One region of the Actinokineospora lacus genome, then DNA from elsewhere that is predicted to be linked to it. Evidence: riboswitches for the same ligand, from Rfam matches in the RefSeq annotation. Region 1 holds a riboswitch; each other region holds the start of a gene.
What was found. Region 1 has a riboswitch for cobalamin ahead of cobN (cobaltochelatase subunit CobN). Riboswitches for the same ligand answer to the same signal wherever they lie in the genome.
Positions count from the first base shown of each region.

Region 2: another riboswitch for cobalamin. It lies ahead of ACTG9Q_RS24065 (LPXTG cell wall anchor domain-containing protein); the one in region 1 lies ahead of cobN (cobaltochelatase subunit CobN).
Region 3: another riboswitch for cobalamin. It lies ahead of ACTG9Q_RS30905 (putative cobaltochelatase); the one in region 1 lies ahead of cobN (cobaltochelatase subunit CobN).

Region 1 is NZ_JBQERA010000012.1:5,417-12,686, forward strand. Features, by position in the region: gene ACTG9Q_RS26045 (DoxX family protein) at 1-196, opposite strand, end outside; gene ACTG9Q_RS26050 (hemerythrin domain-containing protein) at 206-709, opposite strand; gene cobN (cobaltochelatase subunit CobN) at 777-4,337, opposite strand; cobalamin riboswitch at 4,386-4,515, opposite strand; gene ACTG9Q_RS26060 (precorrin-3B synthase) at 4,557-5,702, shown strand; gene ACTG9Q_RS26065 (precorrin-8X methylmutase) at 5,699-6,319, shown strand; gene ACTG9Q_RS26070 (precorrin-2 C(20)-methyltransferase) at 6,316-7,270, shown strand, end outside.
Region 2 is NZ_JBQERA010000010.1:126,732-134,001, forward strand. Features, by position in the region: gene ACTG9Q_RS24035 (FAD-binding oxidoreductase) at 1-1,326, opposite strand, end outside; gene ACTG9Q_RS24040 (hypothetical protein) at 1,815-2,009, opposite strand; gene ACTG9Q_RS24045 (helix-turn-helix domain-containing protein) at 2,127-2,960, shown strand; gene ACTG9Q_RS24050 (DUF397 domain-containing protein) at 2,966-3,148, shown strand; gene ACTG9Q_RS24055 (amidohydrolase) at 3,145-4,740, opposite strand; gene ACTG9Q_RS24060 (RipA family octameric membrane protein) at 4,791-5,276, shown strand; cobalamin riboswitch at 5,278-5,411, shown strand; gene ACTG9Q_RS24065 (LPXTG cell wall anchor domain-containing protein) at 5,485-6,735, shown strand; gene ACTG9Q_RS24070 (hypothetical protein) at 6,762-7,270, shown strand, end outside.
Region 3 is NZ_JBQERA010000017.1:76,522-83,791, reverse strand. Features, by position in the region: gene ACTG9Q_RS30935 (histidine phosphatase family protein) at 1-296, opposite strand, end outside; gene ACTG9Q_RS30930 (CbtB domain-containing protein) at 530-727, shown strand; gene ACTG9Q_RS30925 (CbtA family protein) at 718-1,455, shown strand; gene lepB (signal peptidase I) at 1,508-2,113, opposite strand; gene ACTG9Q_RS30915 (cobyrinate a,c-diamide synthase) at 2,143-3,486, opposite strand; gene cobO (cob(I)yrinic acid a,c-diamide adenosyltransferase) at 3,480-4,094, opposite strand; gene ACTG9Q_RS30905 (putative cobaltochelatase) at 4,106-6,097, opposite strand; cobalamin riboswitch at 6,153-6,277, opposite strand; gene cbiE (precorrin-6y C5,15-methyltransferase (decarboxylating) subunit CbiE) at 6,381-7,270, shown strand, end outside.

The sequences.
Region 1 (7,270 bases):
GCGCCCCATCGATCTTCACCAGGGTCACCGCGTCGGTGGGCATCTGGGCCGGGAGGCGGTCGCCTGCCTTGGAGATCGCCTCGTCCAGGAGGGGCTTGGCGGCTTCGGCGTGGGCCTCCGGTGACCGCAGGGCCTGCACCCCGCCCCAGACGAAGATGCCCGCGAGCATCGGTCGGGCCAACCTGCGCAGGATCATGGTCACTCCCTAGTCGACTCGGTGCTTGGTGCGCTCCACGAGCGCGCGGACGTACTCCACCGAGCCGCAACCGGAGTCCAGGCGGTGGTCGCGGTCGGTGAGGAACTGCTCGCCCAACTCGGCGCGGCGGGCGGCGTCCACCGACTCGCGGGCGTCGTTGAGAATGGTGCGCTCTTCCTCGTCCAGGTGGTGGGTGATGGCGCCGACCAGCTCCTCCAGCTTGCCCTCCCACTCATCGGACTCGGTGTCCTCGACCTCCATCAGCGCCAGCAGGGCGATGTTGCCCTCGGCGTGCTCCTCGGCGCTGTGCTCGACCTCGTCGTCGTCCACCTGCTTGTACCGGCGCAGCGCCGGGTACACCTTGGCCTCCTCGGCCTCGGCGTGGGCGACCAGCATCGAGGCCAGTTCGTCCAGCGCCTTGGCGCGGTCGGCGCTGCGGTCGCGCAGGGTGCGGAACAGGTCCTCCATGCGGCGGTGGTCGGTGAGGATCAGCTCCACTACATCCGTGGACATGCGGGGCCCTCCAGTCTGGTGTTCCATCGGGCCTGACTTACCCCGGATGGCCCAGAACCAACCCCCGCTACTCCGAGTTGGCCTCGATGTCGCCCTCGACCTCCAGGTACAGCGTGCGCAGCGCGGCCAGCGTCGCCGCGTCCGGGGACGCCCACAGACCCCGGTCGGCGGCCTCCAGCAGGCGCTCGGCGATGCCGTGCAGGGCCCACGGGTTGGCGTCGGCGAAGAACTTGCGGTTGACCTCGTCCAGCGCGTACGTCTGGGCGAGGGTGTCGTACATCCAGTCGGGGACGACGTTCGTCGTGGCGTCGTAGCCGAACAGGTAGTCGACGGTGGCCGCCAGCTCGAAGGCGCCCTTGTAGCCGTGCCTGCGCATGGCCTCGATCCACTTCGGGTTGGCCACCCGCGACCGGAAGACCCGGTTGGTCTCCTCCACCAGCGAGCGGGTGCGCACCGACTCCGGGCGGGTGCTGTCGCCGATGTAGGCGGCCGGGGCCCGGCCCGTCAGCGCCCGCACGGTGGCGATCATGCCGCCGTGGTACTGGAAGTAGTCGTCGGAGTCCATGATGTCGTGCTCGCGGGTGTCGACGTTCTTGGCCGCGACCGCGATCCGCCGGTACGCCGACTCCATGTCTTCGCGCGCGGGCGCCCCGTCGAGGCCGCGGCCGTAGGCGAAGCCGCCCCAGACGGCGTAGACCTCGGCGAGGTCGCGGTCGTCGCGCCAGTTGTGGCTGTCGATCAGCGGCAGCAGCCCCGCGCCGTACGCGCCGGGCTTGGAGCCGAAGATGCGGGTGGTGGCCCGGCGCTCGCCCACCCCGTCGGCGCGGACGTGGGCGCGGACGTAGTTGTCCTCATCGGACTCCTCCAGCCCCGCGACGAGCCGGACGGCGTCGTCGAGCAGGTACACGACGTGCGGGAAGGCGTCGCGGAAGAAGCCGGAGATGCGGATGGTGACATCGACGCGCGGGCGGCCCAGTTCGGCGAGCGGGATGACGTCGAGACCGCTGACCCGCCGCGACGCCGGGTCCCACACCGGGCGGACGCCGAGCAGGGCCAGCACCTCGGCGATGTCGTCGCCCGCGGTGCGCATGGCCGAGGTGCCCCACACCGACAGGCCGACCGAGCGCGGCCACTGGCCGGTGTCGGCGCGGTAGCGCTCCAGCAGGGAGTCGGCCATCGCCGACCCGGTCTCCCAGGCCAGCCTGCTCGGGATCGCCTTGGGGTCGACGGAGTAGAAGTTGCGCCCGGTGGGCAGCACGTTGACCAGGCCGCGCAGCGGGGAGCCGCTGGGGCCCGCCGGGACGTAGCCGCCGTCGAGGGCGTGCAGGACGTTGCCGATCTCGTCGGTCGTGCGGTCCAGGCGCGGGACGACCTCGGTGGCGCCGAACGCCAGCACGCGGGCGACCTCGGTGTTGGCGGCGCCCAGCACGTCGGCGATCACCGCGTCGACGGCGTCGGGGTCCCAGGCGCGCTCGTCCATGGCGCGCACCAGGGAGCGCGCGGTCGCGTCGACGGTGTCGACGGTCGTGCGGTCGGCGCCGTCGACCAGGCCCAGCGCCTCGCGCAGGCCGGGCAGCGCGGCGACCTGGCCCGCCCACATCTGCCGGGCGGAGAGCATCGCGGTGACCAGGTTGACCCGCGCCTCCCCCGACGGGACCTCGCCGAGCACGTGCAGGCCGTCGCGGATCTGCACGTCCTTGATCTCGCACAGCCAGCCGTCGACGTGCAGGAGGAAGTCGTCGAACTCCGCGTCGTGCGGGCGGTCGGCCAGGCCGAGGTCGTGGTCGAGCTTGGCGGCCTGGATCAGCGTCCAGATCTGGGCGCGGATGGCGGGCAGCTTGGCCGGGTCCATCGCCGCGATCGAGGAGTACTCGTCGAGCAGCTGCTCCAGGCGGGCGATGTCGCCGTAGGACTCCGCGCGGGCCATCGGCGGGACGAGGTGGTCGACCAGGGTGGCGTGCGCGCGGCGCTTGGCCTGGGTGCCCTCGCCGGGGTCGTTGACCAGGAACGGGTAGATCAGCGGCAGGTCGCCCAGCGCCGCGTCGGAGCCGCAGGCCGCGGACATGCCCAGGTTCTTGCCGGGCAGCCACTCCAGGTTGCCGTGCTTGCCGAGGTGGATGACCGCGTGCGCGCCGAAGTCGGCGGCGATCCAGCGGTAGGCGGCCAGGTAGTGGTGGCTGGGCGGCAGGTCGGGGTCGTGGTAGATGGCCACCGGGTTCTCGCCGAATCCGCGCGGCGGCTGCACGATGATCACCACGTTGCCCGCGCGCAGGGCGGCCAGGACGATGTCGTCGCCGTCGACGAACAGCTCGCCCGGGGCCTGCCCCCAGTGCCTGCTCATGCTCTCGCGCAGCTCGGCGGGCAGGGTGTCGAAGTACTCGCGGTAGGCCGCGGCCGGGATGCGCACGGGGTTGCCCGCGAGCTGCCCGGCGGTGAGCCAGTCCGGGTCGAGGCCGCCCGCGGCGATGAGGGCGTGGATCAGCGCGTCGCCGTCCTGCTCGGCCACGCCGGGCAGCTCGCCGACGTCGTAGCCCGCCCGCGCGAGCGCGGCGAGCAGGCGCACGGCGCTGGCGGGTGAGTCCAGGCCGACGGCGTTGCCGAGGCGGGAGTGCTTGGTCGGGTACGCCGACAGCACGATCGCCACCTTGCGCCGCGACGCGGGCACGTGCCGGAGCCGGGCGTGCGCCACGGCGATCCCCGCGACGCGGCGGGCCCGCTCGGGGTCGGCGACGTAGACCGAGAGCCCGTCCTCGTCCTGTTCCTTGAAGGAGAAGGGAACGGTGATGATCCGGCCGTCGAACTCCGGCACCGCGACCTGGGTGGCCGTGTCGAGCGGGGACAGCCCGTCGTCGCTGTCGGCCCAGGTGGCGCGGTCGCTGGTCAGGCACAGCGCCTGCAGGATCGGGATGTCGAGCGCGGCGAGCGCGCCGACGTCCCAGGCGTCGTCGTCGCCACCGGCCGAGGCGTCGGCCGGGCGGGTGCCGCCCGCGGCGAGCACGGTGACGACCAGGGCGTCGACGGTGCCGAGCAGGTCGAGCAGGTCGGCGGGCGCGGTGCGCAGGGAGGCGCAGAACACCGGGACGGGCACGCCGCCGCGGTCCTCGACGGCCTCGGCGAGGGCGTCGACGAAGGCGGTGTTCCCGGCGATGTGGTGGGCGCGGTAGTAGAGGACCCCGACGCGGGGACCCTCGGCGCTTCGCGGCGCGCGCTCCAGGTGCCCCCATACCGGCAGCTCGACTGGCGGGGCGAAGCCGGTGCCGGTCAGCAGCAGGGTGTCGGACAGGAAGTGGTGCAGCTCACGCAGGTTGTCCCGGCCGCCGTGCGCGAGGTACCGGTGCGCCTCGGCGACGACGCCGCCGGGCGCCGTGGAGCACCGCATCAGCTCCGCGTCCGGGGCCTGCTCGCCGCCGAGGACCACGACGGGCAGCGCCCCGGCGAGCAGGGCGTCGAGCCCCTCCTCCCAGGCGCGGCGCCCGCCGAGCAGCCGCACGACGACGGCGTCGACCCCGTCGAGCAGGGCGGGCAGGTCGGCGGGGCCGGTGCGGGCCGGGTTGCCCAGCCGGTAGTCGGCGCCGGAGGCGCGCGCGGAGAGCAGGTCGGTGTCCGAGGTGGACAGCAGCAGGATCATGGCGCCCTTCCTGGGGTCCTCGCCCCGAGGTAGTGGGTCGCGACGGCGGAGTGTCCTGGCTCCCGGATCGTCGTTCCCCCTGGCCTTCCCTCTCGGTGGCCGCAGTGGTGTGACCCACAGCAGGGTTCGCTCCCCGGTGACAGTGGCGGGACCGCGCCGGATTCACACCGGCTTCCTCCAGTTGCCGTCGCCTCGTCGGGCTCACCTTATATTCGGTCCGTGTCTGTCCAGAACCGCCGCTCGGGCGGCGACGCCTGCCCCGGTGCCATCGACGTGCACCAGGCCGCCGACGGGGGTCTGGCGCGGGTGCGCGTGCCCGGGGGTCTGCTGACGTCGGCGCAGCTCAGGGTGCTCGCGGCGGCGTCGGCGGAGCTGGGCTCCGGCGGCCTGGAGCTGACCTCGCGGGCCAACGTCCAGCTGCGCGGGCTGGGGCCGGGCGCGCCGGTGGAGCTGGGGGCGCGGCTGGCGGCGGCGGGGCTGCTGCCGTCGGTCTCGCACGAGAAAGTGCGCAACATCATGTCCTCGCCGCTGGGCCCGGTCGGCCCGGCCGCGGCGCTGGACTCCGCGCTGTGCGCGGATTCCCGGCTGGCAGCGCTCCCGGGCCGGTTCCTGTTCGCGCTCGACTCCGGCGCGGGGGACGTGGCGTGGCTGGGCGCCGATGTCGCCGCGCTGCCGACGGCCGCGGGGGTCGCCGTGCTCCTCGGCGGGCGCGACCACGGTGTCCGGGTGTCCGCGGGCGAGACCGTCGAGGCCCTGCTGACGGCGGCGCGGGCGTTCCTCGACCTCCGGGCCGGGCAGTGGCGGATCGCCGAGCTGGGGCCTGCGGTGGCGACGATCGCCGCCCGGCTGGGCGCCGGTCCCGTACGCCTGAGGCCAGGAGTGCCGCCCGCCTCCGGACCGCCCGCCTCCGGACCGCTCGGAGAGGTCATCGCCGATGGCGGGCCCGCGGTCGGCGCGGCCGTGCCCCTGGGACGGCTGGACGACCGCCAGGTCCGCGTGCTGGCCGAGGCGCCGTACGTCGTGGTGACGCCGTGGCGCGGCGTGGTCGTTCCCGGCGCGTCGCCGCGCGCGCTGGCCGCCGCAGGCCTCCTGGTCGACCCGGCCGCGCCCGGCATCGGCGTGACCGCGTGCACCGGGCGGCCGGGCTGCGCGAAGTCCCTCGCCGACGTGCGCGCCGACGCGCTGGGGATGCCGGTCGCCGGGCGGCCGGTGCACTTCGCGGGCTGCGCGCGCCGCTGCGGGCGGCCCGCGGGAGATGTGGTCGACGTCGTCGCCGTCACCGGCGGCTACGAGGTCGACGGCCGGGCGGTGCCCGGCGGGCAGGCGGTCGCCGCGGCCGCCGGACTCAGGCAGGAGCACGAGTGAGCGACTACATCCGGGACGGGGCGGAGATCTACCGCCGCTCGTTCGCCACCATCCGGGCGGAGGCCGACCTGGCCGGGCTGCCACCGGACGTGGCGCGGGTCGCGGTCCGCATGATCCACGCGTGCGGCATGGTCGACCTGGTCGACGACCTGGCCTACGCCGCCGACGTGGTCGCCGCGGCCCGCGCCGCCCTCGACGCGGGCGCGCCGATCCTGTGCGACGCGCGGATGGTGGCCTCCGGGATCACCCGTGCCCGGCTGCACGCGGACAACGAGGTCGTGTGCACGCTGTCGGACCCCGCCGTCCCCGGCCTGGCGGCCGAGCTGCGCACCACCCGCAGCGCGGCGGCCATGGAGCTGTGGCGGCCCCGGCTGGCGGGCGCGGTCGTGGCGGTCGGCAACGCGCCGACGGCGCTGTTCCGGCTGCTGGAGATGGTCTCGGCGGGCGCGGGCGCGCCCGCCGCCGTGCTGGGCGTGCCGGTCGGCTTCATCGGCGCCGCCGAGTCCAAGGAGGCGCTGATGGAGTCCGGACTGCCCTACCTGGTGGTGCGCGGCAGGCGCGGCGGCAGCGCGATGGCCGCCGCGGCCGTCAACGCGATCGCGAGCGACGCCGAATGACCGGCACCCTCTACGGCGTCGGCCTCGGGCCCGGCGACCCGGAACTGGTCACGGTCAAGGCCGCCCGGCTGATCTCCGCCGCCGAGGTGATCGCCTACCACAGCGCCCGGCACGGCCGCTCCATCGCGCGCGGGGTGGCCGCGCCGTACCTGCGCGAGGGGCAGATCGAGGAGCAGCTGGTCTACCCGCTGACGGTGGAGACCACCGAGCACCCCGGCGGCTACGCGGGCGCGATGGCCGACTTCTACACCGAGAGCGCCGCGCGCCTGGCGTCGCACCTGGACGCGGGCCGCGACGTCGTGGTCCTCGCCGAGGGCGACCCGATGTTCTACGGCTCGTACATGCACATGCACAAACGCCTGTGCGACAGCTACGACACGGTCGTGGTGCCCGGGGTGACGTCGGTGAGCGCGGCGTCGGCGGTGCTGCGCAGGCCGCTGGTGGAGGGCGATGAGGTCCTCACCGTGCTCCCCGGCACCCTGCCCGCCGAGGCCCTCGCCGAGCACCTGGCCGCGACGGACTCCGCCGCGGTGCTCAAGCTCGGCCGCACGTTCCCGAAGGTCCGCGCCGCCTTCGCCGCGGCGGGCAAGCTCGACCGCGCCCTCTACGTCGAGCGCGCCACCTGGGACACCGGCCGCGTGCTCCCGCTGTCCGAAGTGGACCCGGACACGGTGCCCTACTTCTCCCTGGCGGTGCTCCCCAGTCCGCTCAACGACTCCGCTCCCCCACTGCCGACGGGGGCACCGGTGGCAGGCCGCGGCGAGGTGGTCGTCGTCGGCCTGGGCCCGGCGGGCCGCCCGTGGCTCACCCCGGAAGCGCAGGACGCCCTGGCCGCCGCCGACGACCTGGTCGGCTACACGACCTACCTCCGCCGCGTCCCGCCGAACCCCCGCCAGAGCCGCCACCTCTCCGACAACCAGGTCGAGGCCGAGCGCGCCGCCTTCGCCCTCG
Region 2 (7,270 bases), on a different contig from region 1:
GAGCATGACATCGCCCGCGAAGACCCCATCAGGGTCCACGCGGGCGCGGACGGCGCCTGCCTGACGGGTCCGCGCGCTGTCGAGGTGCGCCTGCGGCTGGGTCGCGCTGGCGACCATGCTGGGCGCGGTGAGGCCGGTGTCCCACGGGGACAGGGCCGCCCGCACGACTGAGCAGTGCTCGACGGCCGTCGCGGTCGACGCGGCGTCGGTGGCCGCCCCGCGGCCGACGTAGGAGAACCGGGCGTCGAGGTGGTCGAGCAGGCCGCCCGCCGGGTCGGGCTCGGCCAGGGCCCCGCCGAGGTGGCGCAGCTCGGCCGACAGCAGCGGTGAGCCGGAGCCCTCGCCCGCCACCCGCAGGAACTCGGTCACCCCGTCGCGGCCGATCTCGTCGAGCAGCAGGTGGTCGCCGGTGATCCGCACCGGACCCGCCGGGTGCTCGTGGGCGAACAGGGCCGCGGCCGGGCCGTCGACCCGCCAGGTGTCGCGCAGGGGCGCGGCGATGGCCCGCAGCGGGTCGAGCAGTTCCGCGACGTCGCTTTCCGCGGTCGCGCCGCCGTGGATGACGCCCGCGACGCAGACCACCGGACCCGGCGCCCACGGCACGGCCGAGCCGGACAGGACGCGCAGCGTCGTGCACGCCTCGCGAGGCGCGTCGACGGTCCAGTCCCGCCAGAGGGTGACCAGCCGGTCGGCGTGCTCCAACGGCCAGTAGGCGGCGCCGGTGACCACGCCGGCGAGGGGAAACAGTGCCAGTTCGATGGCGGTGACCACCCCGAACCCGCCTCCGCCGCCGCGCAGGGCGTCCAGGAGGTCTCGGTCGGTGTCGGCGTCGGCGCGCCGGATCGCCCCGTCCGCGGTGACCAGCTCGATGGCCCGCACGGCGTTCGCGGCCAGCCCCTTGGACCGCCCGTGCAGGCCCACCCCGCCGCGCGTGAGGTAGCCGACGACCCCGACCGAGGGCGTCGTGGGGTGCACGGCCGCGAGCCCGTGCCGGGCGGCCTTGGTGACGACCTCCCGCCAGACCGCGCCCGCCGGGACGCGCGCCAGGAGGGTGTCGGGATCGATGGTGACCGGTTCGGCGAGCGCGGTGCGGATGAGCAGCGAGCCGGGCATGGGTCGCTGCGTCGCCGAGCCGTGCCCTGTGGTGTGCACGCGCACGGACATGCCCTGGCCGGTGGCGTAGGCGACGGCCGCGGCGGCCTGCTGGGCGGACCGGACGGTCACCGCCGCTGCCGGGTCGGGGGGCGCGGCCAGGTTGGCGGTGCGGACCGCCTCGGCGAACACGGCGTCGCCAGGACGCCCCAGCCCGCCGTCGAGCGTCGTCATCGGCGATCTCCTGTCCGGTCCGCGCCAGCGTGACCCCCGGGCTCCCAGGAGGTCATCCGCGATCGTGCGCAGTTGGGACGGAGGTGTCGAACGCACGTTCGAGCCCGTGATAAGGTCATGCCGCTCGGATCGAACGTCGTCGGGGAAGGGCGGCAGTTCGTCCATCCGGGCAACGGCCCGTCTTGGCGAGGGGACTGGACCACCCTCGCCAAGGCGGGTGCCGTTGTCTGTGGGAGTTTGAGCCCGACAGTGTCAGGTCATTCCAGTGGGTCATTCCATTGTGGAGCCCGGCCGGTGCGGGAGGGCTGGGGGAGTGTCCGCACCGGCCGGGGGCTGGGGTCGCCGGACGACGAGTCCGGTCAGGTCGAGGGGCAGGGCGCGTGCCTGCGCCGAGTGGCGGGTGGTGTGGGGGCGGCGTGGCGGGAGAGCGGGGCTGGCGTTCCAGCGGCGTCGGGTCTGGCGGCAGCGCAGCCAGCGGAGCGGGCCGGTCATGTGGTGGGGCCTTCGTGGTGGGCCAGCATCTCGCCGATCGCCAGGCCGATCTTGCGGCGCAGGTCCCGGGCCGCCTCCGGGTTCTTGGTGGTGAACACGCCCTCGGTCCACATGAACAGGTATCCCGACCTGACATCGATGGTGAGGACGTCGGTGTCATCGATGTCGTCCTGAACGGTCCACCGGCCCATGTGAGATCTCCTTGCCTGCTGTGTTGACGTCAACAGTTTGACTGATGACAGCAAGAGCGACAATTCCCCGATTGGGGGACAGGAAGCCCGTGCTGGTGGCCAACTAGGCTCTGATACATGTCCGTCAACGCCCGTGCCGCCGCTCGCGAACTGGGTGCCGAGCTGCGCATCGCCCGCGAGAACGTGGTCTTGTCGCAGCGGCAGTTCGCGGCGCGGCTTGGCGTGAACAACGCGACGGTCTCGCTGTGGGAAGCTGGGAAGCGCACGCCGTCCGAGCGGGACCTCCTGCGCGTGCTCGACGCGCTCGACGTCGTGGGCGACAGTCGGGAGCGGGTGCTGGGCAAGTGGCGCGTCGCCTCGGAGCGTTCCGGTGAGCTGGTCGCGAGTTCGTCCGGCCGTGCCCACCTGGATCAGCTCATCGACCAGGAGCGGGCGGCGCGGCGCATCACCACCGTGTCCCCGTTGGTGATCCCCGGCCTGTTGCAGACCAGCGACTATGCCCGCGCCACCCTTGGCTCCGGGCCTGGCGTGGAGAAGATGGTCGCGTTGCGGATGGGGCGCGCGGACGTTCTTCGCGGGCGGGAGCCGGTGCTGCTGCGAGCCCTGATCGCCGATGACGTGTTGACAACGCCGGTCGCGCCGCGCGATGTGATGGCTGACCAGCTTCGCCACCTGCTGAAGATGGCTGACCTGGCGAACGTCTCCATCCAGTTGATCGAGACCCATCGAGGCGGATTCTGGCCGCACCTGGCAGGCCCGTTCGTTCTGATCGAGTTCCCCAGTGCCTCCCCGATCGTCCATCTGGAACACCTGGCGGCGGCCGTGGAGCTGTGGGAGCCCGCCGACGTGCGCCGATTCGCGTCGGCTGCGGACAGGATGACGGAAATGGCGATGTCACCGACGCGGTCGGCCGAGGTCATCGCCGATCTTGTCGATGGAATGGAGGCATAGACCTGATGGGGTCCGCTCGAAGCGGTGCGCGGTGGCGGAAGTCCACCTTCTCGGACCACACGACGTGTGTTGAGCTGGCACACACGCTGAATGCGATGCGGGACAGCAAGAACCCGGCTGGACCCGTGCTCTCGGCCGACGCGTCCGCGCTGGTGCGGGCGGTGCGCGGCGGGTTCCTCACCCCCTAGCCCCAGATCCTGCGCCCCGCGAGCCAGGTGCCCAGCACCGCGATGCTCGCGGGGCGCTCGGCTGTCGTGGGGTCGGCGGACAGGTGGACCAGGTCGGCCTGCCTGCCCGGCGCGAGGGTTCCTCGGTCGCGCTCGGCGAATGCCTGGTAGGCCGGGCCGGAGGTGTAGGCGGCCAGGGCGGTCTCGGGGGTCAGGCGCTCACCTGGGGTCCAGCCGCCTGGCGGTTCACCGTTGAGGGTCTGGCGGGTGGTGGCCACTTGGATGCCGTCGAGGGGCTTGAGGGAGTCGACCGGCCAGTCGCTGCCGAAGGACAGGTGCGTGGTGGCGGCCAGCGTCCGCAGGGGGTACTGGGTGGCGGCGCGCTCCGGGCCCAGGCGGGGGATGGTCAGTTCGGTCTGGGCCGGGTCGAGCTGGGCCCAGAACGGCTGGACGTTCGCGATGACGCCCAGCCTCCTGAACCGGGGGAGGTCGGCGGGGTCGACCAGCTGGATGTGGGTGATCACGGGTCGGCGGTCGCGGGGCGGGTTGGTGTCGACCGCGTGCTCGATGGCGTCCAGGGCCAGCCGCACGGCCGCGTCGCCGATGGCGTGCAGGTGCAGCTGGAAGCCGTCGGCGTCGAAGGCGGCAGCCGCCGCAGGCAGCTCGGCGCGGGGCCAGACCGGGGCGCCGTGGGTGCACGAGTGGGCGTAGGGCGCCAGGAGGGCCGCTGTGTCGGTCTCGATCACGCCGTCGGTGAAGAACTTCACCGTGTTGGCGGTGACCAGCCCACAGGCCAGCCCGTTGACCCGGGCGCGTTCGGCCTGGAACAGGGGGCGCTGGTCGCGCCACGAGGCGGGGTCGGCGCGCAGGGCGAGGGCCACGCGGAGGCCGGGAGTGGACAGGTAGGCGTCGGTGAAGCCGGAGTCCAGGTCGACCCAGGCGTCTTGGACCCAGGTGACGCCCGCGGCGGCGTAGGACTCGGTCGCGTGGCGGACGGCGGCGCGCAGGTCCCGCCCGTCCGGGACCAGGCGGAGCACCAGGTCGCAGGCGGCCCACTCGCGCAGGGTGCCGAGCGGGTCGCGGACGATGCCCTCGACGTCGGAGTCGACCACCCCGGCGCGGTCCAGGGCGACCGAGTTGCACCAGAGGGCGTGGTAGTCGCCCGCGCGCAGGACCACCGGGCGGTCGGGGACGGCGGCGTCGAGCCAGCGGGCGTCGTAGACGCCGCCGGGGGCCAGGGTGGGGTTGTAGCCCGCCCCAACGATCCACGGAAGGTCGGGGTTGGCCGCGGCGTAGGCCCGCACGGCCTCGACGATCTCCGCGACGCTCGCGCAGTCGGCGACGAGCGGGCCTTGACGCTCCAGGCCGCCGAGGATGGGGTGGGCGTGGCCGTCGCCAAAGGCGGGCATGAGGACGCCGCCCGCCAGGTCCACGGTGAGCGCCGCACGACAGGCCAGCGCCGCGTCACCGAGCGCGTGGACGACCCCGTCGCGGACCGCCAAGGCCGTGGTCCTGCCGGTCCCCACGGTGCCGGTCCCCACGGTGCCGCCGATACCCATGGTGCCGCCGGTGAACACTGTGCCGCCGGAGAACACGATGTCGACATCGATCACCCCGATATAGTCCCCGGCGGGCAGGGACGGCGCGGTGGACGGGGTGGGGCATGGACGAGATCCGGCTGTGGAACGGCGAGGCGGAGTCGACCCCGGAGTACCGGACCCTCGTGTTGGAGCAGTACCGGATCTACGTGGAGATGGCCGACCGGATCGGCACCCGGCGCTCGATGGCCAACACCTTCTTCCTCACCCTCAACAGCTCGGTGTTCACCCTGTTCGGCGTGTTCTGGGCGGGCAAGCCCACCGACGGCGAGTGGTGGCTGGCCCTCCCGCTGCTGGCGCTGATCACCCAGTGCGCGGCCTGGTTCTACCTGGTGCGCTCCTACCGCCAGCTCAGCAAGGCCAAGTACCAGGTCGTGGGGATGCTGGAGGAGCGCCTGCCCGCCTCGCCGTACTGGAACGCCGAGTGGACGGCGTTGAAGCACGGCACGGACCGCTCGACGTACTGGCAGTTGACGCACCTGGAGCAGTGGGTCCCGCTCTCCTTCGGCGTGCTCTATGTCATGGGATTCATCGCCGCGATGTTCGCCTGAGCAAGTATCATCAGCGCTCGAGTAATCGCAAACCGCGTCCTGCGGGGGAAGTCCGGTCGAAGTCCGGCGCTGACCCGCAACGGTAGGCCACCACCGGTGGCGAGCCCGAACACCCGCCGGGCGCGGGCTGCTCCGGACACCGTCGAGGACAGCGGGTCGGAGTCCCGGGCACCGGGCTTCGTTCGCGCCTTGGGATGAGAGGCGTGAGATGAGCGGGCGTATCGCCGCTATCGCGTTGTTCCTGCTGGTGGGGGCCGCTCCGGTCGCCGTGGCCGACGACGGGCCCGCGCCCGCCGGGGCCGCCGCGGGCTGGCTGGCCCGCCAGCTCACGGGCGGCGACCACATGGAGACCGTCTTCGACGGCACCGCCTACCCCGACCACGGCCTCACCGCCGACGTCGTGCTCGCCCTCGACGCGGGCGGCGCCGCGCAGGACCACGCCGCCGCCGCGACCGAGTGGCTGGCAGGCAACGCCGCGGCCTACCTGGGCGACGGCACGACCGAGGCGTACGCGGGGGCGCACGCCAAGCTCGCCCTCGTCGCCCAGGCCCAGGGCGAGGACCCCGCCGCGTTCGCCGGGGTCGACCTGATCGCCCGGCTGACCGCGCTGCGGGCGCCGTCCGGGCGGTTCACCGACAAGTCCGCCTACGGCGACTTCAGCAACGGCATCACCCAGTCGCTGGCCGTGCTCGCCCTGCACCGGTCCGGCGGCGCGCCCGCCACCGCCGTCGACTACCTCGCGGGCAGCGCGTGCCCCGACGGCGGTTTCCCGCTGTACCTGGAGAAGGCGCCGTGCGCGTCCGATGTGGACACCACGGGGTACGCCGTGCAGGCGCTCGTCGCCGTGGGCCGGGAGCCCGCCGCGGCGCTGGACTGGCTGGCGGGCAAGCAGCAGGCCAACGGCGGCTTCCCCGGCAGCGGCCCGACGCCGGGCGTCAACGCCAACAGCACCGGCCTGGCCGCCACCGCGCTCGCCGCGGGCGGGCGCGCGGCGAGCGCGGACAAGGCCGTCGCGTACCTGCTGGGCCGCCAGGTCGGCTGCACGGGTGTCGCGGCCGACCGCGGCGCCATTGCCTACGACGCCAGCGGTTTCGCCGCCGCGACCGCCGCGCGGGCGACCTCGCAGGCCATCGCGGGCATCACCGGGGTGTCCCTCGACAAGGTCAGCGCGGACGGCGCGTCGGCCACGGCCCCGGTGCTCGCCTGCGCCGCCCCGCCGGTGACGACCACGGTGACCACCGCGCCCCCGGCGACGACCTCGACCACCGCCACGACCGCGACGACCGTGGCGCCGACGACCACCGCCGCGCCCACCACCACGACCACGGCCCCCATCGCCGACACCGACGACCTGGCGAACACCGGTGTCGAGGTGGGTCCCGCCGTGGGGGTCGGCGGGCTGCTCGTCCTCGGCGGCGCCGGTCTGCTGCTGCTCGGCCGACGCCGACGCCTCTCGTGAGCCGCCCGCTCGTGGGCCACTCTCTCGTGGGCCGGTCTTCCGCCGCGCTGGCCGTGCTGGCCGCGGCGGCGTCCACAGTGGTCTGGGCGCCTGCCGCGGCGGCTGCGGCCTGCTCGGGGACCACCGGGGTGACCGTGGTCGTCGACTTCGCCTCGCTCGGCGGGGGAGCGCAGGTGGGGTGCGCGCCGGGTGACCCGTCGAGTGGCCTGCGGGCCTTGAGCGGAGCGGGCTACGGGTACACGTTCGCGAGCAGGCAGCCGGGTCTGGTGTGCCGCGTTTCCGGCAAGCCCGCCAGCGACCCGTGCGTCAACCCGTCCCCGGCCACGGCGTACTGGTCGTACTGGTACGCCGTGCGGGGCGGGTCGTGGGTCTACAGCTCGACGGGCGCGGGCTCCCGCGACCCGGCGCCGGGCACGGTCGAGGGCTGGGCGTTCGGCGCGGGCAGGCCGCCCGCGACCCCGCCGCCCGCCGCGCCCCGGCCCCCGGCCCCCCAACCGCCGCCCCCGGCGCAGCCCGCGCCGAAACCGCCCACGCG
Region 3 (7,270 bases), on a different contig from region 1:
TCCCCGCCGGGGGCGGGCGCGCTCGGGTCGCCCAGCCAGCTGGCCAGGCCCTCGGGGTCGGCCAGCTGGACCCTGCTCAGCGGCTGGCCGCGCCAGGAGCCCGCGTCGAGGTCGCGCAGGGCCTGGTCCCGCTCGGCGTCGAGGCCCAGCCACGCGGCGGTGTCGGCGCAGCGGGTCTCCGGCCCGCGCAGCGCGGCGTCGACCCGGGGCGCCCGCGCCTCGAACGGCTCATCGATGGTCTCGTCGGCGGGGAAGGCCGCCAACCGGGTCGCCGCGGTCGGCTGGTGGGCGATCATGACCAGCGTGGACTGTGACGCCCGCCGCTGCCCTGGTTGCCCCTGCCCTGGTTGCGTTGACACGGCCACCCGCGCTCCCATACGTTCCTGGATCGACCCTGATGGTAGAAGGAAGCCGGTGAGATTCCGGCACGGCCGCGCCACTGTGAAGGTCCGTTCGCGGGCCCCAGTCAGACCCTCTGCCATCTTCCCCCCTGACTCCGGGCCGCGGGTAGCCCGGATGGAGGCCCTTCATGACGTACGCCGTCCCCATGCCGGTTCGCATCCCGATCCGGGAAATCCTTCCCTACGCCGTGTTCGTCGGCGTCCTGTCGCTGCTGGTGATGTACTTCGTCAGCACCGAGCAGGGCGCGATGGCGATCTTCGACGGCGCCGCCGTCCACGAGTTGGTGCACGACGCGCGGCACCTGCTGGGCTTTCCGTGCCACTGACCGAAACCCCCACCCTCACCGTTCGCTCGCTGCTCGTGTGGGGCCTGCTCGCGGGCCTCGTCGGTGGCGTGCTCGCCTTCGGCTTCGCCAGCGCGTTCGGCGAGCCCGCGGTCGAGCGGGCCATCGCCATCGAGGACGCAGGCGCGCACTCGCACGGTGAGCATTCCCACGATGAGCCGGTGTCCCGGGCCTTCCAGGCGACTGGTGGCCTCGGGATCGGCGCGGTGGCCTACGGCCTGGGGCTGGGCGGTCTGTTCGGGATCGCCTTCGCCTTCGCCTACGGCAGGCTCGGCAGCCTGTCCCCGCGCGCCACGGCGCTCGCCTTGGCGGGCATCGGTTACGTGGCCGTGGTGCTCGTCCCGTTCCTGACCTACCCGGCGAACCCGCCCGCGGTGGGGCAGGAGTCGACGATCGGGCAGCGGACGGCGCTGTACTTCGCGGTGATCGGCGTCTCGGTCGTCGCGGCGGTCCTGGCGGGCGCGCTGACCAACCGGCTGACCGCCCGCCTCGGCGGGTGGCTCGCCGGGGTCTCGGCCGTCGTCGGGTACCTGGTGGTGGTGACGGTGGTGGCGAAGCTGCTGCCGTCGTTCCGCGAGGTGCCCGAGGGGTTCCCCGGTGACCTGCTGTGGGAGTTCCGGGTGGCGTCGCTGGGCACGTCCGCCGTGCTGTGGGCGGGCATCGGCGTGGTGTTCGCGGTGCTGCTGCACCGGGGGACCATCCGCCGCTGAAGTCACCAGTCCACCGCTGCCCGCGTCCACAGTGGACGCGGGCAGCGGTGTCTCAGGGCAGCGCCCGGAGCTCGGCGGCGGCCACCAGCTCCGCCGCCGAGCCGATCGGCCAGGTGCGCAGCCACAGCGGGCCCTCGATCCCGGTCACGGGGACGAAGCCGTAGGCACGGGAGTCCTCGGAGACGGGGAGGTTGTCGCCCAGGAGCCAGGTGTGGCCCGCGGGGACGGTCGCGGGGGCGTCGACGGTGCCGCGGCCGTCGGGGGAGCAGCAGACCCGGGGGGTGCGCGACCACGGGTCGCCGGACGGGGCCACCACCAGTTCCCGCCACGGACCGGCCCCGCCGGGCTGGACCAGGGCTCGTCCGCCGCTCACGCGCACCCGGTCGCCGGGCAGGCCGACGATCCGCTTGACGACGGAGGAGGAGTCGGGCTTGGGGCGGGCGACGACGATGTCCAGGCGGGCCGGGGTGTAGTCCTCGGCGAAGGGGTCGGTGAGGATGCGGTGGCCGGGTTCGATGGTGGGGGCCATGCTGCGGCCCTGCACCGCCAGTGACAGGGCGTGGCCCGCCGTCGCGGTGGCCAGCGCGGCGAGCAGCACCACGCTCAGCGTCACCGACCCGATGACCACCAAGCGCCGCCGGGTCCGGGTCGCCGCCACTGCTTCGCCTCCCGTGATCTCGCCTGGGGTCAGCGGCCTGCCGCGGCGACGAACCGGGCCACCGCGTCCGGCTGGCCCGCCGGGTGGGTGTGCAGGTACGAGGCGTGCACGCGGCCGCTGGCGAACCCCTCCCGGACGACGGCGCCCGAGGGGCCGCGCCACGCCCACGCCGGGCTCTCCCCGTGCACAGGATCGGTCCGGGTGCGGTGGAACTCGTGGCCGGTGACCCGCGCGCCCGCCGGGTGCAGGACGGAGTCGGCGGTGGCGACCGCGTCGCGGTAGCCGAGGGTGAGCCGGGGTGACATGACCGCGTCGACCGGCAGCGCCCCGCACATCGGCTGTCCGTCCAGAGTGGACGCCAGGTACAGCAGCCCGCCGCACTCGGCGTGCACGGGCATCCCGCCGCGGACCGCGTCGGCCACCGCCCGGCGCAGGGCGACGTTGCCCGACAGCGCCGCGGCGTGCTGCTCGGGGAACCCGCCGGGCAGCACCAGCCCGGCCGTGCCCGGCGGCAGGGCCGTGTCGCGCACCGGGTCGAGCACCGCGACGGACGCGCCCGCCGCGCGCAGCAACTCGACGTGCTCGGCGTAGCCGAAGGTGAACGCCGGACCGCCCGCGACCGCCACGACCACGGGCGCGGAGCGGGCCACCTCGTCCTCGGCGTTCCAGCGCGGCCCCGGCAGCGGCGGCGCGGTCGCGGCGAGGGCGGCCACCGCCGCCAGGTCCACCGACTCCGCCACCAGCGCCGACATCGCGGCCACGGCGCCGACGGCGTCCGCGCCGTGCTCGGCGGCGGGCACCAGGCCCAGGTGCCGCGACGGCACCCCGACCGCCGCGGCCCGCCGCACCGCGCCCAGCACCGGCAGGCCCACCTCGCCGCACGCCGCGCGCAGCACCTCCTCGTGCCGGTCGGAGCCGACCTGGTTGAGCACCACGCCCACCAGCCGCACCCCGGGCCGGAACGACCGGAACCCGTGCAGCAGCGCGGCGATGCTGCTGCTCTGCCCGCGCGCGTCGACCACCAGCACCACCGGGGCGCCGAGCGACTCGGCCACGTGCGCGGTGGAGCCGTACCCGTTCTCGATCCGCCCGTCGAACAGGCCCATCACGCCCTCGATCACGGCGATGTCCGCGCCCAGGGCGCCGTGCCGGAACAGCGGCGCGACCCGGTGCTCGCCGACGAGGTTCGGGTCGAGGTTGCGCCCGGGCCGCCCCGCGGCGAGCGTGTGGTAGCCGGGGTCGATGTAGTCGGGGCCGACCTTGAACGGCGCGACCGCGTGCCCCCTGGCCCGCAGCGCGCCCATCAGGCCGGTGGCCACGGTGGTCTTGCCGCTGCCCGACGCCGGGGCCGCGATGACCAGGCGGGCTACCACTCGATCCCCTTCTGCCCCTTCTGCCCCGCGTCCATCGGGTGCTTCACCTTCGCCATGTGCGCGACCAGGTCCGCGGCCTCGACCAGCGCGGGCGGCGCGTCCCGGCCGGTGATCACCACGTGCTGGTGGCCGGGGCGCCCGGTGAGGGTGGCGACGACCTCGTCGACGTCCAGCCAGCCCCACTTGAGCGGGTAGGTGAACTCGTCGAGGACGTAGAGGTCGTGCTCCTGCGCGGCGAGCCTGCGGGCGATCTCCCGCCAGCCCTCGCGGGCGGCCTCGGCGTGGTCGACCTCGGTGCCCGCCTTGCGCGACCACGACCAGCCCGAGCCCATCTTGTGCCACTGCACCGGCCCGCCCTCGCCGGTCTGCTCGTGCAGCCTGCCCAGCGCCAGGAACGCCGACTCCTCGCCGACGCGCCACTTCGCGGACTTGACGAACTGGAACACCCCGATGTCCCAGCCCTGGTTCCAGCCGCGCAGCGCCATGCCGAACGCCGCGGTCGACTTGCCCTTCATCTCGCCGGTGTGCACCAGCAGCAGCGGGCGGTTGCGGCGCTGCCTGGTCGTCTTGCCGTCGTCCGGGACGGCCTCGGGCTTGCCCTGTGGCACCGTGGTTCTCCTTATGCCGCGCGGGCCGCGCGCACCACGCCCGCGACCGCGTCCGCCGAGAGGTCCGCCAGCCGGACCCCGGTGCCGCCCAGGGCGTGGGCCAGCCCCTCGGCCAGGCCCAGCCGCACCGGGCCGCTCTCGCAGTCGACCACCACGGCGGCCACGCCGTCGCGGGCGAGCAGGGCCGCCGCGCGGGTGGCGTCGGCCAGCGGGTCGCCGCCGGGGCGGGCCGCGACGGTGGCGCGGCCGTCGGTGACCAGCACGAGCAGCGCGCGGCGGCGCGGGTCGCGCAGGCGTTCGGCGGCCAGGGTGCCGCGGGCCTTGAGCAGGCCGTCGGCCAGCGGGGTCCGCCCGCCGGTGCGCAGGTCCCGCAGCCGGGCCACGGCCGCCTCGACCGAGGAGGTCGGGGGGAGCGCGAGCGTGGACTCCTTACCGCGCAGGGTGATGAGGCCGACCTTGTCGCGGCGCTGGTAGGCGTCGCGCAGCAGGGAGACGACCGCGCCGGTCACCGCGGCCATCCGCTTGCGGGCGGCCATCGAGCCGGAGGCGTCGACCACGAACAGCACCAGGTTGGACTCGCGGCCCTCGCGGACCGTGCGCCGCAGGTCCTCGGGGCGCAGTTCCAGGGCGGTGCCGGTGCGGCCGCGGGCGCGCTGGTGCGGGGCGGCGGCGGTGACCGTGCCGACCAGGTGCACACCCGCGCCGCGCGGGGCGGCGCGCAGGGTGCGGCCACCGCCCGCGCGGGAGCGGGAGCGGCGGCCGGGCGCGCCGTCGCCGACCCCGGCGATCTCCAGGCGCCTGGCGGTGAACCCCGCGTCGGGCGCGCCCGCGTGCCTGCCCTCGCCGTCGCCCTGGGGCGCCTGCTTTTTGCTCTCCTGCGAGCTTGTCTCCTGCGACTTGGCCTCTTGTGAGTCGTCCCCTTGCTGATCTGTCTCTTGTGGACTGCCCGGCCGGGAACCGCCCGGCGGGTCGGGGTCCGGGTCGTCGCCCGCTTCCGCCGCCGCGTCGCGCAGGGCCTGGTCGAGCTGCTTGTCGTCCAGGCCGGGCTCGTCGAACGGGTCGCGCCTGCGGCGGTGCGGCAGGGCGAGCCGGGCGGCGACCTCGACGTCGGCCTCGGTGACCCGGTCCCCGCCGCGCCACGCGGCGTGCGCGGTGGCGGCGCGGGCGACGACGAGGTCCGCGCGCATCCCGTCGACGTCGAACGCGGCGCAGACCGCGGCGATGCGGCGCAGCTCGGCGTCCGGCAGGGCGACCCCCGGCAGCGCGGCCCTGGCGGTGGCGATCCTCGCGGCCAGGTCGGCGTCGGCGGGCGCCCAGGTGGCGGCGAACCCGGCGGGGTCGGCCTCGTAGGCCAGCCTGCGGCGGATCACCTCCGCGCGGGTGTCCACCTCGCGGGAGGCGCGCACCTCGACGGTCAGGCCGAAGCGGTCGAGCAGCTGCGGGCGCAGCTCGCCTTCCTCCGGGTTCATCGTGCCCACCAGCAGGAACGACGACGCGTGCGAGACCGACACCCCCTCGCGCTCGACGTGCGCGCGGCCCATCGCCGCGGCGTCCAGGAGCAGGTCCACCAGGTGGTCGTGCAGGAGGTTGACCTCGTCGACGTAGAGCACGCCCCGGTGCGCGGCGGCGAGCAGGCCGGGCTGGAAGGCGCGCACGCCCTCGCGCAGCGCCCGCTCCAGGTCCAGCGCCCCGACCAGGCGATCCTCGCTGGCGCCCACCGGCAGCTCGACCAGCCGGGCGGGCCTGCTGTCCGCGCCCTCGTGCGGGGCGTCGGGGCAGCGCGGGTCGGGGGCGTGGGGGTCGCAGGCGAACCGGCAGCCGGGCACGACGTCCACCGCGGGCAGCAGCGCGGCGAGCGCGCGCACCACCGTCGACTTCGCGGTGCCCTTCTCCCCGCGGACCAGCACCCCGCCGATGCCGGGGTGGACGGCGTTGAGCAGCAGGGCGGTGCGCAGGTCGGCGTGGCCGACGACGGCGGAGAACGGGTACCCGGTCTCGGGCATGCGGCAATCCTCACTCTCCGGGTCCGCGCCCGGGTCGGTGCGTCACGCAGGGCGGAGTGTCCTGGCTCCCGGATCAGCGCGCCCGCTCCGGCCTTCCCGGGCCGGGGCCCGGTGGCACGCGCGGGAGGGACGCTCCCCGGTCACAGTGGCGGGACCGCACCGGATTCGCACCGGTTTCCTCGCACACCCTGCTTTCGTCCACCGCATCGTGTCAGACCCGCGGGGGGTGGGCCAGGCCACGTGGCGTGGATCTCCGGCGGGCGTGCGGTTAGCGTGTGCGGCCGTGGTGACGGTGGTGGGGATCGGCGCGGACGGCTGGGCGGGGTTGGCCCCGCCCGCGCGCGCGGCGCTGGCGGAGGCGGAGGTCGTGGTCGGCGCGCCGCGCCAGCTGGCGCTGCTGCCGGAAGAGGTGGCGGCGCGGCGGGTCACCTGGCCGACGCCGCTGGTGCCCTCGATCCCGTCCGTGCTGGACGCGCACCGCGGGGCCCGGCTGTGCGTGCTGGCCAGCGGTGACCCGATGTGGTTCGGGGTGGGGGTCGAGCTGAGCGCGCGGACCGAGGTGGCCGTGCTGCCGCACCCGTCGTCGGCGTCGCTGGCGTGCGCGCGGCTGGGGTGGGCGCTGCAGGACGTCGAGGTGGTCACCGCGGTGGGGCGGCCGGTGGCCCGGCTGCACGCGGCGCTGCACCCGGGGCGGCGCGTGCTGGTGCTCAGCGCGTCGGGGGACACGCCCGCGGCGGTGGCCGCGCTGCTGCGGGACCGGGGGTTCGGGCCGAGCGCGCTCACCGTGCTCTCCGACCTCGGCGGCCCGGACGAGCGGATCACCACGTGCGCCGCGGCGGAGTACAGCGGGACGGCGCCCGCGCTGAACGTCGTGGCGGTGGAGTGCGCCGCGGCCGGGGGCGCGCGGCGGCTGCCCCGGGTGCCGGGGCTGCCCGACGACGTCTACGAGCACGACGGCCAGATCACCAAGCGCGAGGTGCGGGCGGTGACCCTCGCCGCCCTGGCCCCGGAGCCGGGTGAGCTGCTGTGGGACATCGGCGCGGGGTCGGGCAGCGTGGGGATCGAGTGGCTGCGCTCGCACCCGGCGTGCCGGGCGGTCGGGGTCGAGCCGCGCGCCGAGCGGGCCGAGCGGGCGGCGCGCAACGCCTCCGCGCTGGGCGTGCCCGCCCTGGA